DNA from 4 places in the Microbulbifer sp. ABH2_005 genome. Region 1 is predicted to be linked to each of the others. Evidence: predicted binding sites of a transcription regulator. Region 1 holds the regulator's gene; each other region holds the start of a gene.

Region 1 (3,144 bases):
CGGAGCCGGAGCGGCCGCTGATAATGACCAAGCGCATGGGGACCCCCTCTTTTTAGCTCTTTATACCATTTAATCGCTTGAGAAATGGTGTTTTTATTCCTAACGGTAATTTAAGGAGCGACTCAGTAGAATCTCAGTTGTTACCAGAATAAAAGTACAAAACCAGAATCAGGCTGCTGCGGCAGAATCTATGGCTAGGGCGTAGAGCTCATCACTACTGTCGGCTTTTCTCAACTTATCCCGGACTTGGCTGTTGGAAAAAAGCGCAGCGATTTCTGCCAGTGTGTCCAGATGTTGTTGTTCTGAATCTTCAGGGACGAGTAAGACAAAGAGTAAGTCGACAGGTTGTCTATCGATAGCGTCGAAATCTATGGCGGGTTCGATTGTGCAAAGCACGCCTATAGGTTGCTCACAGCCAGGAAGGCGGCAGTGAGGTATGGCTACCCCCTCGCCAATACCCGTCGAACCCAGGCGCTCTCGAGCGATCAATTGATTGAATGTTGTGTCGGAGTCATGCTGTGGATATTGTTCGGCAATGGCTTGGGCAATATTGAGCAGCAATTTCTTTTTGCTGCTCCCCGCCAGGTGGCAAAGACTCAGGCGGGGAGAAAGTAAAGCTTCCAGTGTCATAATTTAGCGGTGGTTCTGCAACTTCTCTTTGTGTTTTTTCAGTTGGCGGTCCAACTTATCTGTAAGCGCATCGATGGCTGCGTACATGTCTTTGTCTTCCGAACCCGCACAGAGGTCGTGACCATTGATATGTACTCGGGCTTCAGCTTTCTGGATCAATTTATCTACAGATAGAATAACTTGCGCGTTGGTTATGTTGTCATAATGCCTTGAGAGCTTTTCCAGCTTGTTCTCACAGTAGTTGCGCATTGGTGAGCTAACGTCGACGTGGTGACCACTAATGTTGATCTGCATGGATTTCTCCTTACCAGGTGCATCACAATACGGCGAGCCTCCTTTCGGGTCGCAACCCTACTAGGAAGTGGCCCAGAATGGAAGGATACACTCAAAGTTTGGAGTTCGGTTGTGAAGACGTCGCTACTGGCGCCAGGTTATGACTTGCTCCGCCTTTTTGGTCGTGCCCGGTAAGGGCAAATTAAACTAGGCGCTTCCTTTCACTGGAGGAGGGGATACCCATTGATTCGCGATACTTGGCTACTGTGCGGCGGGCTACTTTGATGCCCTGCTGGTCTAGTTCCTGGGTAATTTTATTGTCGGATAGCGGCTTGCGCGGTGTTTCCGAATCAATCAGCTTTTTGATCAGGGCGCGAATGGCGGTTGAGGAGGCATCCTCACCGGAGTCTGTACTCACGTGACTTGAAAAGAAATACTTGAGTTCGAACACTCCACGGGGTGTGAGCATGTACTTTTGGGTGGTTACCCGGGAGATGGTGGACTCGTGCATGCCAATGGACTCGGCAACGTCTGCCAGCACCATGGGGCGCATGGCTTCTGGTCCTTCCTCAAAAAAGCCTTGCTGCTTTTCGACAATACAATTGGCGACTTTTAGCAGGGTCTCGTGGCGGCTCTGCAGACTCTTCATAAACCAGCGAGCTTCTTGCAGGTGGTCGCGCAAAAAGTTGTTATCTCTCGAGTTGTCCGCACGCTTAACCATTGAGGCATAGTGGTTGTTGATTCGAATCTTAGGAGTGATCTCTGCATTCAATTCCACTTGCCAGCGCAGGGCCTTGCGGGAAACGATGATATCCGGGATCACATAGTCCGGCTCCTGCCCGCCAAAGCTCTCTCCCGGATTCGGGTTTAGCGTCTGGATGAGGCGAATGGCCTCGCCGAGCTGGGCCTCGTTAAGGCGTGTGCGCCGACTCAGCTGGCGAAAATCTCTTTTGCCGAGCAAGTCTAAGTGTTTTTCAATGATGCTTTGCGCTTGGTCGAGCCAGGGGGTGGTTGGCGGTAACTGTTGCAGTTGTAATTGCAGGCATTCTTTTAGGTCCCGAGCCCCACAGCCGGCAGGCTCGAACTGTTGGATGGTCTTTAAGACTGCCAGTACTTCATCTTCATCTACAGCTAAAGAGGAGGCAACCTCCTCTAACGAGGTGCCCAGGAGGCCGCTGGGACTTATGCTGTCAATCAGGTTTTCACCGATCCACTTATCCTGCTCGGATAAAGGCGTCAGGTTCAGCTGCCAGCGCAGGTGGCCTTGTAAGTCGACAGAGGTGGAGTTGCGTTCGTAGCTGGAGGTATCCAGCTCTGGGTTCCCGCTGTGACTGGTGTAGATATCATCCCATCGGGAGTCGACAGGAAGCTCGTCGGGAATTGCCTGGTCCCAGTCCCCCTCAGCAAGCTCTCGTTCCTCAGCCGCTTGTGAAGTATGGTCCTGCACCCGCTCTGACTCGTGCTCAGCCAGAGATTGGCCATTCTCCAGCTTTGAGGGTTGTTCCTCGCTATCCGCCTCCAGCATTGGATTGCTATCTAACGCCGCCTGGACCTCCTGCTGAAGGTCGAGGGTAGACAGTTGCAGAAGGCGGATCGCCTGTTGCAACTGGGGAGTCATAGTCAGTTGTGTGCCGAGCTTGAGCTGGAGTGACTGCTTCATAGTGGAGAGCCGCTGGCCGATAAGACAGTGTTTAGATCAATTTGTCCTAAGATGGCGCAGACTACCCCTCCCTCTAATTTATTACAAGCAATAAACGTGCCGACCCGGTGATAAATGTTAGGCTCGAAGTGGCTGAAGCATGAGCAATTAAGCTCAAATTGAAGAATTTAAGGATGGGGATTGCCGCTTCATCTTAAATGGTAAATTCATGTCCTAAATAAACTTCTCGAACCTGCTGGTTGGCAAGAACATCTTCTGGTGTGCCTTCAGCGATGATGTGGCCCTCGCTGACAATGTAGGCGGTCTCGCAAATATCGAGGGTCTCGCGCACATTGTGGTCGGTAATGAGTACTCCGATATCTCGATCCCGCAGGTGGCGGATGATTTCTTTGATATCGTTTACCGATATGGGGTCCACGCCGGCAAAAGGTTCGTCTAACAGGACAAAACTGGGATTGGTGGCCAGGGCGCGGGCAATTTCCACTCTGCGGCGTTCCCCCCCAGAGAGTGCCATGCCCAAGCTCTGCTCAATATGAGTAATGTTAAATTCCTCAAGCAGGGCTTGAGCCTGTTGCTGTCGC
Region 2 (3,144 bases), 870 kb from region 1:
GTGGAATAAGTCCTCCCGGAATTTATGCTCGCGCACCAACTCCTCCAGGTTCTGGTGGGTGGCGGCAATGATACGCACATCCACTTTTACCGGAGTATGTCCACCAACCCGATAAAACTCCCCATCCGCCAGAACACGCAGCAGCCGGGTCTGGGTCTCCGCCGGCATATCGCCAATTTCATCTAAAAACAGAGTGCCGCTGTTGGCCTGTTCGAAGCGACCCGCCCGCTGAGCGCTGGCGCCGGTAAAGGCACCCTTCTCGTGTCCGAATAGCTCCGACTCCATCAGGTCTTTGGGAATCGCGGCCATATTGAGGGCAATAAACGGCTTGTTACGGCGCGGGCTGTGGTTGTGCAGGGCCTGAGCCACCAGCTCCTTACCGGTTCCCGATTCGCCATTAATCAGCACGGTGATATTGGAATGAGACAGTCGTCCAATAGCGCGAAATACTTCCTGCATGGCCGGCGCTTCGCCGATGATTTCTTTGTTACCGGTGCCATTATCCGGCTCAGCCCGTTCTTCCTGGACCTGCTCCTTGGCGTGCGCCAGTGCGCGCCGTGTGACTGCTACGGCCTCGTCAATATCGAAGGGTTTGGGTAAATATTCGAAGGCCCCACCCTGGTAAGCGGCAACCGCACTGTCGAGATCGGAGTGCGCGGTCATAATAATGATTGGCAGGCCCGGACGCTCCGCCTGAAATCTTTCCAACAATTTAAAACCATCGGAACCGGGCATGCGAATATCGCTGATCACTACATCCGGGGAGTCGCTGTAAAAATCATCCAGGGCGCGATCGCCGCTCTCGTAGCACTGAGTCTCAATCCCCTCTCGCGACAGTGCTCGCTCCAGTACCCAGCGGATTGATCGGTCATCGTCAATAATCCAAACGCGATTGCCCATTCTCTAGGTTCCTGTATTGGCTGATTCGGTAACAAGTGGCAGGTAAATCTGGAAGACACTGCGACCCGGTCGGCTGTCGCATTTAATTAGACCACGGTGCTGGTTGATAATATTTTGCGAGATAGACAACCCCAGTCCCGAGCCCTCGGCACGACCGGAAATCATCGGGAAAAAAATGCGCTCGCGGATCTCCTCGGCAATGCCAGGGCCGTTGTCTTCAATTTCGATACGGCAAACCAGCGGGCAGTGGCGTCGACCAATGGTGAACTGGCGCTGCACGCGCGTGCGCAACACGATTTCCCCACTGGCGAGGCCGATACTCTCATCAATGGCTTGCATGGCATTGCGGGCGATATTCAACAGGGCCTGGATCAACTGCTCTGGGTCCGCCGGCACGTCGGGAATCGAGGGATCGTAATCCCGGCGAATCTGCAGCTGCCCGCCGCATTCGGCCTCGACCAGTTGTGCCACCCGCTCAAGTATCTCGTGCACATTGCTGGGCACCAGTTGTACTGGCTGGCGGGGCCCCAGTAGTCGATCGACCAGATTTCGCAGGCGATCCACCTCTTCGATGATGATCTGGGTGTACTCTTCGAGGGAGGCGTCAGGCAGTTCGCGCTGCAGTAACTGTGCGGCACCGCGAATCCCGCCGAGGGGATTTTTCACCTCGTGGGCCATGCCTCGCACCAGGTTGCGTGCGGTTTCCTGAGTGCTGAGCAGTGCGTCCTCACGGGCAATGCGCAGCAGGCGATCCATCGGCTGCACCTCCACCAACAACACCCCCAGCTCCGGCACAGGGCTCACGGAGTAATCCACGGTCCGCGTTTTCAGGTTATGCAGGCGCCAGCGGGCGCGACGCACGGTGAACTTTTCCCCGGTGAGGAGCGCGTTGTGCAGCGCCTTTTCTGCGGCGGCGGATTCCCGCACTACCTCCTGCAGTGGCATACCCTCGACCCGCGCACTGGAGGCAGCCAACAGATCCTCAGCGGCATTATTTAGGTAGCAAAGCAATAACTGGTCATCCAGTACCAGTACCGCTGAAGTAAGACTGTCTAAAAGCTGACGCAGCTGGCGATCATTAAGCATTCAATCGTTTCCGCTTTCTAACGGGCCCGGGCACTCTCCTGCGTCCGGCGCGATAACCCCTTGTCTCTAGCCAGTGCAAAAAGCAAACCAAAATGGCGCACAGAATTATCGGGGGGCGCGTCCAGAGGCCCCAGGGCTCTCCCCAACCTCCAAGCGTGCACGACCATGAGACTGATTTAGCCGCCGCAGGCACAGGCAAAACTGCGGGGGGCAAAATCGTGTGCGCACCATATTAGTGCGTAGAGCAAAATTTAACCAGGCGGATCTGGGGTGGAAGCCACCGCCGCAAAAAAAGTTATTTGCAGTGGCGGCATGTAAGGGAGCCGCTTAAGGAGCGGCTAAGGCAGTGGATCAGGGAGTGGGCTGAGCCTGGGGAATACCCGGTCCCAGCGGAGCTTTGGGAGCTTGCGGTGCACGCGGCGCCGGGTTATCTGGCAGCTTGCCGCCAGGGCGTTTCACATAGAGCGTAATCACCTGGGATTTGGCCAGTACCTGGCCATTGGCATCGGTAAGTACCGCCTGCACGGTGTGGGTACCCCGCTCGAGCAGGGAGATATCCAGGCCCGCTCCCGAGGAGCGACCACTCCAGGGCTTGCCATCCACCACCGCAAAGAAACTCGCCCCTTCCGGGTACACCGGCTGCACATCCACCTGCAGCGGGATAAAACGCTGCCCAGGTGGGATGGTGGCGTCATTTAAGGGGCTCACTATCTGTATAGAAAAGGGGCCAGAGTAACCGTCCTTGGCCTTGTCACTTTCATCTTTTGGCGACAGCTTGCGGGTCGGCAGGGTGCGCGGCAGAGCGATTGGCTGCACATTAATCGGGGCCAACTCTACCTTTTGCGCCTGCCCATTGGGGGGCGGCGTATCGCTGAACGTCACCTGGCCATCGGGGCCGACAACCTTGTAAATGGTACTAGAGGTGGTTTCGCCATCGGTGCCGGCGAGGGCCAGCAGGGGAACGGCAAGAAAAAGTGCCTGCAACAGTTTTAAATATCCCATAGCTCAATCAGCCGCGAAGCGGTACTCCTTGTGCTTGCCTACAAACGGGCTCCAATCTGCAGAGGGGCAGGCTTTCTAATCCACGAACGCTGTATCGGCCACAGACGGCAAAAGTAACCCCCTCAACCGACAGTGTACCCCCAAAAAAAAAGCCCG
Region 3 (3,144 bases), 870 kb from region 1:
CGGCATCGGCGTGATACCGCTCGCCATTACACGGAGTAGTACATATCGAACTCGACCGGGTGAGTGGTCATGTTCAGGCGCTCAACCTCGGCGCGCTTCAGGTCGATGTAGGCATCGATGGCGTCGTCGGTGAATACACCACCTTCGGTGAGGAAGGCGCGATCCTGATCCAGTGCGTCCAGGGCACCTTCCAGGCTGGCGGCAACAGTCGGGTACTCGGCCAGCTCTTCCGGCGGCAGGTCGTACAGGTCCTTGTCGGCAGCGTCGCCGGGGTGGATCTTGTTATTGATACCGTCTAGGCCCGCCATCAGCAGCGCTGCGAACGCCAGGTATGGGTTTGCGGTCGGATCCGGGAAACGGGTCTCGATACGCTTGCCCTTCGGCGAAGTCACATACGGGATACGGATGGAAGCGGAGCGGTTGCGCGCGGAGTAGGCCAGGATAACCGGGGCTTCGAAGCCAGGTACCAGGCGCTTGTAGGAGTTAGTGGATGCGTTACAGATCGCATTCAGGGCGCGCGCGTGCTTCACGATACCGCCGATGTAGTAAAGGGCAGTCTCGGACAAGCCCGCGTAGGCATCGCCGGCAAACTGGTTGACGCCGTCCTTGGTGAAGGACTGGTGAACGTGCATACCGGAACCGTTATCGCCTACCAGCGGCTTGGGCATAAAGGTCGCGGTCTTGCCGTAGGCGTGCGCTACATTGTGCACGGCGTACTTGAGAATCTGTACTTCGTCCGCTTTCTTGGTCAGGGTGTTGGCGGCAACGCCGATCTCACACTGGCCGGCAGTGCCCACTTCGTGGTGGTGCACTTCAACGCGCAGGCCCATTTGCTCCATGGCGGAACACATGGCGGCACGCACGTCGTGCAGGGAGTCAACCGGAGGCACCGGGAAGTAACCACCTTTCACACCGGGGCGGTGACCGATATTGCCCTCGGCAAAGCTGTGGCCGGAAGACCAAGCTGCCTCTTCGGAGTTGATCTTGTAGAAGGCGCCACCCATTTCGGCACCCCAGGTGATGTCGTCGAATACGAAGAACTCGGGCTCGGGACCGAACAGTGCGGTATCGCCCAGGCCGGTGGACTTCAGGTACTCTTCGGCGCGCAGCGCGATGGAACGCGGGTCACGCTCATAGCCCTGACCGGTGATCGGGTCGACGATGTTACAGCGAATAATGACGGTGCTTTCGTCGGTGAAGGGGTCGAGGAAAGCGGTCTCGTCATCCGGCATCAGGATCATGTCGGACTCGTTGATGCCTTTCCAGCCAGCGATAGAGGAGCCATCGAACATCTTGCCCTCTTCGAAGAACTCGTCGTCAATCTCCGACACGGGCACAGATACGTGCTGTTCTTTACCCTTGGTGTCGGTGAAGCGCAGGTCTATCCACTTAGCCTCACTCTCATTAATCAAACCGAGCGTTTTCGCTGACATTGCTGTCCTCCAGGTCTTAAAAAGTATTTGGTCGCTATGCCTTTGCTGCCGGCATTCGCTCTTTACCTGGCGTGAAATAAAGCAAAGAGTGTGCCAAATTAGGGCAGTGGCGTCACAGCCGCGACTGGTGCCGGTGCGGGCCCCAGCACTGGGCCGACTGGGGCAGGATAGATGTATTGTGGCCGTGCAGCCACAGCTAAATGCACCAATTTGGCACATTTGCTCTCCTGTTCGCGCAGAAACAGTGCACAACCAACTTGCCTCCGGCTAGTTTATAATGCCGCACCTTCTATCAACATGCGGTACCCCACGGATTCCCATGCACTTTGTCGTCAAGTTTTTTCCCGAGATCACCATCAAGAGCAACCCGGTGCGCAAACGTATGTCGCGCCAGCTCAAGGACAACCTACAGCGCCTGCTGCGCCAGCTGGACGACCGAATCCAGGTGCGCAAAGACTGGGAAAAGATCGATGTGATCGCCCCGGACGCCGTGGCCCACCTTGGCAGCCGCATCGAAGAGCTGCTCTCTCACACCCCCGGCATCGCCAACTTCTCCCGCGTGCGCCAGTTCCCCCTGGGCGACCTGCACGATATGTACGAGAAGACCCTGTCGGTGTGGGGCCCCGCCCTCAAGGACAAGACCTTCTGTGTGCGGGTAAAGCGCACCGGCGACCACGACTTCAAATCTCTCGATGTGGAGCAGTACGTGGGCGGCGGCCTTAATAAAAATACCGAAGCGGCCGGGGTGAAACTGAAAAACCCGGACATCACAGTCAAGCTGGAGATCCGCCACGACAAGCTCAACGTGGTCGAGGAACAGCATGCCGGCCTCGGCGGCTTCCCCCTGGGTACCCAGGACCCGGTGCTGTCGCTGGTTTCCGGTGGTTTCGATTCCACTGTGGCCAGCTACCTGACCATGAAGCGCGGAATCCGCACCCACTTCCTGTTCTTCAATCTGGGCGGACGCCAGCACGAGCTGGGCGTTAAGGAAGTGGCCTACTACCTGTGGAACAAATACGGCGCCTCCCACCGGGTGCGCTTCGTCACAGTGCCCTTCGACGAAGTAGTAGCGGAAATCCTCGAGCGTGTGGACGACTCCCATATGGGCGTGATTCTCAAGCGTATGATGCTGCGCGCCGCGGACGTTATCGCGAAAGAGCTGGAAGTGGATGCGGTCGTAACCGGTGAGGCCATCGCCCAGGTTTCCAGCCAGACCCTGAAAAACCTGTCCGTGATCGATAGCGTCACCAACACCCTGGTACTGCGCCCGCTGATCACCAGCGATAAGACCGATATCATCCGCACCTCACGGGAGATCGGCACCGAGGAATTCGCCGCAAATATGCCCGAATACTGCGGGGTAATTTCGGTGAAACCCACCACCCGCGCCAAAATTGAGAAAGTGGAATCCGAGGAGAACCGCTTCGACTTCACCATCCTCGACCGCGCCATTGGCAACCGTTCGATTCAGAATATCGACGAGGTGATCGAAGAGGTGGACGGCGAGACGCCGGAAGTGGAAATCCGCGAGGAGGCCGGCAACGCGGTAGTCATCGATATCCGCCACCCGGATGAAGAAGAGATGGACCCGTTGGAGCTAAAGGGCGTCGAAGTAGAGACGATCCCCTTCTATCGCCTCAATAACGGCTTTGCCAAGCTGGATCAGGAGCGCGAGTACCTACTCTACTGTGCCCGCGGCGTGATGAGCCGC
Region 4 (3,144 bases), 510 kb from region 1:
AATAGTTCCTACCAACAAAAATCCTAACCCTTAATACATATCACCTGACGCAGTGTATGCTCCACTTCAACAAGATCTGACTGATTATCCATAACCCGGTCTATATCTTTATAAGCCGCCGGAATCTCATCGATCACTCCCTTGTCTTTACGACATTGAACGCCCCTAGTCTGCTCTTCAAGATCCTGCCGGGTAAATCTCTGGCGTGCCGCGGTACGACTCATTTTACGGCCAGCGCCATGGGCGCATGAGTGGAACGATTCAGCATTCCCACGCCCACGCACAATATAGGACTTAGCACCCATTGAGCCCGGAATAATTCCCAACTGATCTTTTTTCGCACTGATCGCCCCTTTACGGGTTACAAATACATCCCGTTCAAAATGGCGCTCGCGCATCACATAATTGTGATGGCAGTTAATTGCCTCACTGGTCAGGGTAAATTTTGGCAAGTGATTTTTCAGGCAATTCAAAACCAGCTTCATCATCTCCTGCCGATTGGTTCGAGCGTACTCCTGGGCCCAATTTACCGCCTGGATGTAATCCTCAAAATGGTGGTTACCTTCGGAAAAGTAAGCCAAGTCTTTATCTGGCAGATTATGCATATGCCCCGTCATATCCTTTCGAGCCAACTGAATAAAGTGCTGCCCAATGGCATTGCCAATTCCTCGGCTGCCTGAATGCAGCATCACCCAAACTGCATTGTTTTCATCCAAACAAATTTCAATAAAATGATTGCCGCCACCCAGAGTCCCCATCTGGGTAACCCAGGTTTTCTGCGGCTGATGCAGCTTTTTCAAAAGCCCAGGATGCTTTTCAAACAACCTATCCACACCGGGAGCTAAAAGTTTGCAGGCAGATTCCCTGGCACTGATCATCTTGTGACGACCCTGTCCAATGGGTACTTTCACCTCAATGGCCTCCCGCAATGCTTTCAGGTTGTCTGGCAACTGATGGGCATGTAACGAAGTTCGCACTGCATTCATTCCGCAGCCTATATCCACTCCTACCGCCGATGGGATTACCGCGCTCACTGTTGGAATGACCGAGCCGACGGTTGCTCCCTTACCCAAATGCACATCAGGCATTGCTGCCACGTGCGAGTGGATGATGGGTAACTGAGCGATATTTTTTAGCTGCTGTAAGGCCTGCGGCTCGATTTCATCAGTATATATTTTTACCGGCACACTACCTTGCGGTGCATTTTTATTTAGCACAATTTTTACAGGCATATAGAGTCCTTGGATTGACCCAATAAATCAGTAAAAGCTCTCCAAAGCCCTAAACAAAAAAGCCCCGGCAAATGCCAGGGCTCTAGAGGATTCTGGCTTGAAAAGCTCAATTGCTTTTCAAGCTGAAGTACATGAAAAGCGATTAAAAAAACAGGTTGTTAGTATCCACATTTCGCATTTCATGACCCCTTCGTGGCTGCGTTCCACGTTTAAAAGAAGAATACTTAATAAAAAAATATGCCAGCACCAAATACTTTCTAGCCAGCAATGAAATCTACTGCGAAGTTTATTGCCTAGCCCTAGGATGTCAACCTAAATTTAGATTTCTTGTTGGTATTTTTTTCTTGCAGGCATCCACCGATGCATGAATCACCAATGCCGACCAAAATTTTTAAATGCAATCAACGCCCCACAGCAATACACTAGGCGCTCAGCCAAAGCGCTTTTATCAGATCGAACAATGAGCTGTGAACCAGAAATAATCTTTGAAGACGAACATTTACTTGCTGCTTACAAGCCCGAAGGTTGGCTCGTTCACCGCTCAGAGATAGACCGCCGTGAGACGCGTATTCTCCTGCAATACTTACGCGATCTTAGTGGTTATCATTTATATCCGGTACATAGGCTAGACAAGCCTACATCCGGAATCATCATCTTTGGTAAGAGCGGTGAAGTCGCCGCCCGGTTACAGCAACAACTGGAAAGTGAATATTCTCTTAAACAATATCTTGCCGTGTGTCGTGGTTATTGCCCCGAGCAAGAGACCATCGATTACCCACTCCCTCCAGTAGCAGACTTTAAGCATCAAAGAAAACGCCCCAAATCCGAACTCCCCCGCCAAGAGGCCATTACCCTTTTTCGCAGACTTGCCACCGTGGAGTTACCCTATGCAGTAGACCGGTATCCTACCAGCCGTTATTCACTGGTAGAGGTACAATTAAAAACCGGCCGCCGGCATCAGATCCGAAGACATTTCAAGCATATCCAACACCCACTGATTGGCTGCCCCAAATACGGGAAGTCTTCCCACAACCGATTCTTTTCCCAACAATTTGATTGTAAGCGACTACTTTTACACGCTGTAAGATTAGAGATAAGGCACCCCGTGAGCGATACATTACTAGCATTACGAGCTGAGCCACGTGGAGAATTTAAAAAACTGATGGAATTACTGGATTGGAGCGAAGCAATAAATCATTGAATCAAGGGTATTGAATCTTAAAAGAGACGAGCAACACAATCACAACGATTCTCTGTTTAGATTAGAAAAAATGAGTACCTTTGAGGCCCCTTTACGAAACCAAAAGATGCTAGGAAATATCTCCCTGCCCGATCTGATCCTCTGTTCCTTTCTTTCGGACCCCGAAGAGACCTTTTCGCTCAACCTCAAGCCTGGGCTGCGGCCTCAAAAAATAACGTAATTTATCTTTCTCCCACATTGCGTCCTGGTAACCGAGTTCTATCAATTCTTCGATATAAGGCCTCTCAAAAAGCAAATAACTCGCCGCAGAGACCCCGCCTCCAGAACGGGTTGCCCCGGTGGAGCGAAACAACCAGCGCAACGCCGGCGGTAGGTACTTTAATTTTCTCCCTCCCAGCCTGGCCAGACTCTGTGAGGGTTCAATTACGACTGATTCCACCGGTCGCAGAGGGGACAGATCCGCAAACTTATCTTCATCGACAGAATCCAGCAAGGTATTGACCCGATCCATATGCTCAAGGTCACCCTCCAAGCTGTCAATGAAAGCCGCATTGAACCACTGAGCGGCAATTTGGGCCATTGAAGGAGAGTGAACCTGGTTATCGCTACGTCGACTGCCCCAGTGAACTGGCGACCGGTTATCGGAAACACCAACAATAAAAACCCGTTTGGCACCAAGATGCAGCGCTGGACTAATAGGTGCCATCTGGC

What was found. The regulator sigma-54, encoded in region 1, starts transcription at its own class of promoters, with help from an activator protein. The targets are predictions, from matches to a motif close to TGGCACANNNNTTGCNNT.
Region 2: the regulator sigma-54 is predicted to act here: its motif matches at 2,059-2,076, upstream of glnL (nitrogen regulation protein NR(II)).
Region 3: the regulator sigma-54 is predicted to act here: its motif matches at 1,512-1,529, upstream of glnA (glutamate--ammonia ligase).
Region 4: the regulator sigma-54 is predicted to act here: its motif matches at 1,458-1,475, upstream of ACXAFI_RS06225 (RtcB family protein).

The regions. Positions count from the first base shown of each region.
Region 1 is NZ_JBSWWI010000001.1:891,659-894,802, forward strand. Features, by position in the region: gene rapZ (RNase adapter RapZ) at 1-37, opposite strand, end outside; gene ptsN (PTS IIA-like nitrogen regulatory protein PtsN) at 169-630, opposite strand; gene hpf (ribosome hibernation-promoting factor, HPF/YfiA family) at 634-924, opposite strand; gene ACXAFI_RS03850 (RNA polymerase factor sigma-54) at 1,106-2,563, opposite strand; gene lptB (LPS export ABC transporter ATP-binding protein) at 2,757-3,144, opposite strand, start outside.
Region 2 is NZ_JBSWWI010000001.1:25,112-28,255, reverse strand. Features, by position in the region: gene ntrC (nitrogen regulation protein NR(I)) at 1-900, opposite strand, end outside; gene glnL (nitrogen regulation protein NR(II)) at 904-1,986, opposite strand; gene ACXAFI_RS00110 (DUF4124 domain-containing protein) at 2,338-2,988, opposite strand.
Region 3 is NZ_JBSWWI010000001.1:21,932-25,075, reverse strand. Features, by position in the region: gene glnA (glutamate--ammonia ligase) at 27-1,433, opposite strand; gene thiI (tRNA uracil 4-sulfurtransferase ThiI) at 1,753-3,144, shown strand, end outside.
Region 4 is NZ_JBSWWI010000001.1:1,403,969-1,407,112, reverse strand. Features, by position in the region: gene ACXAFI_RS06225 (RtcB family protein) at 24-1,232, opposite strand; gene ACXAFI_RS06220 (pseudouridine synthase) at 1,597-2,433, shown strand; gene ACXAFI_RS06215 (patatin-like phospholipase family protein) at 2,543-3,144, opposite strand, start outside.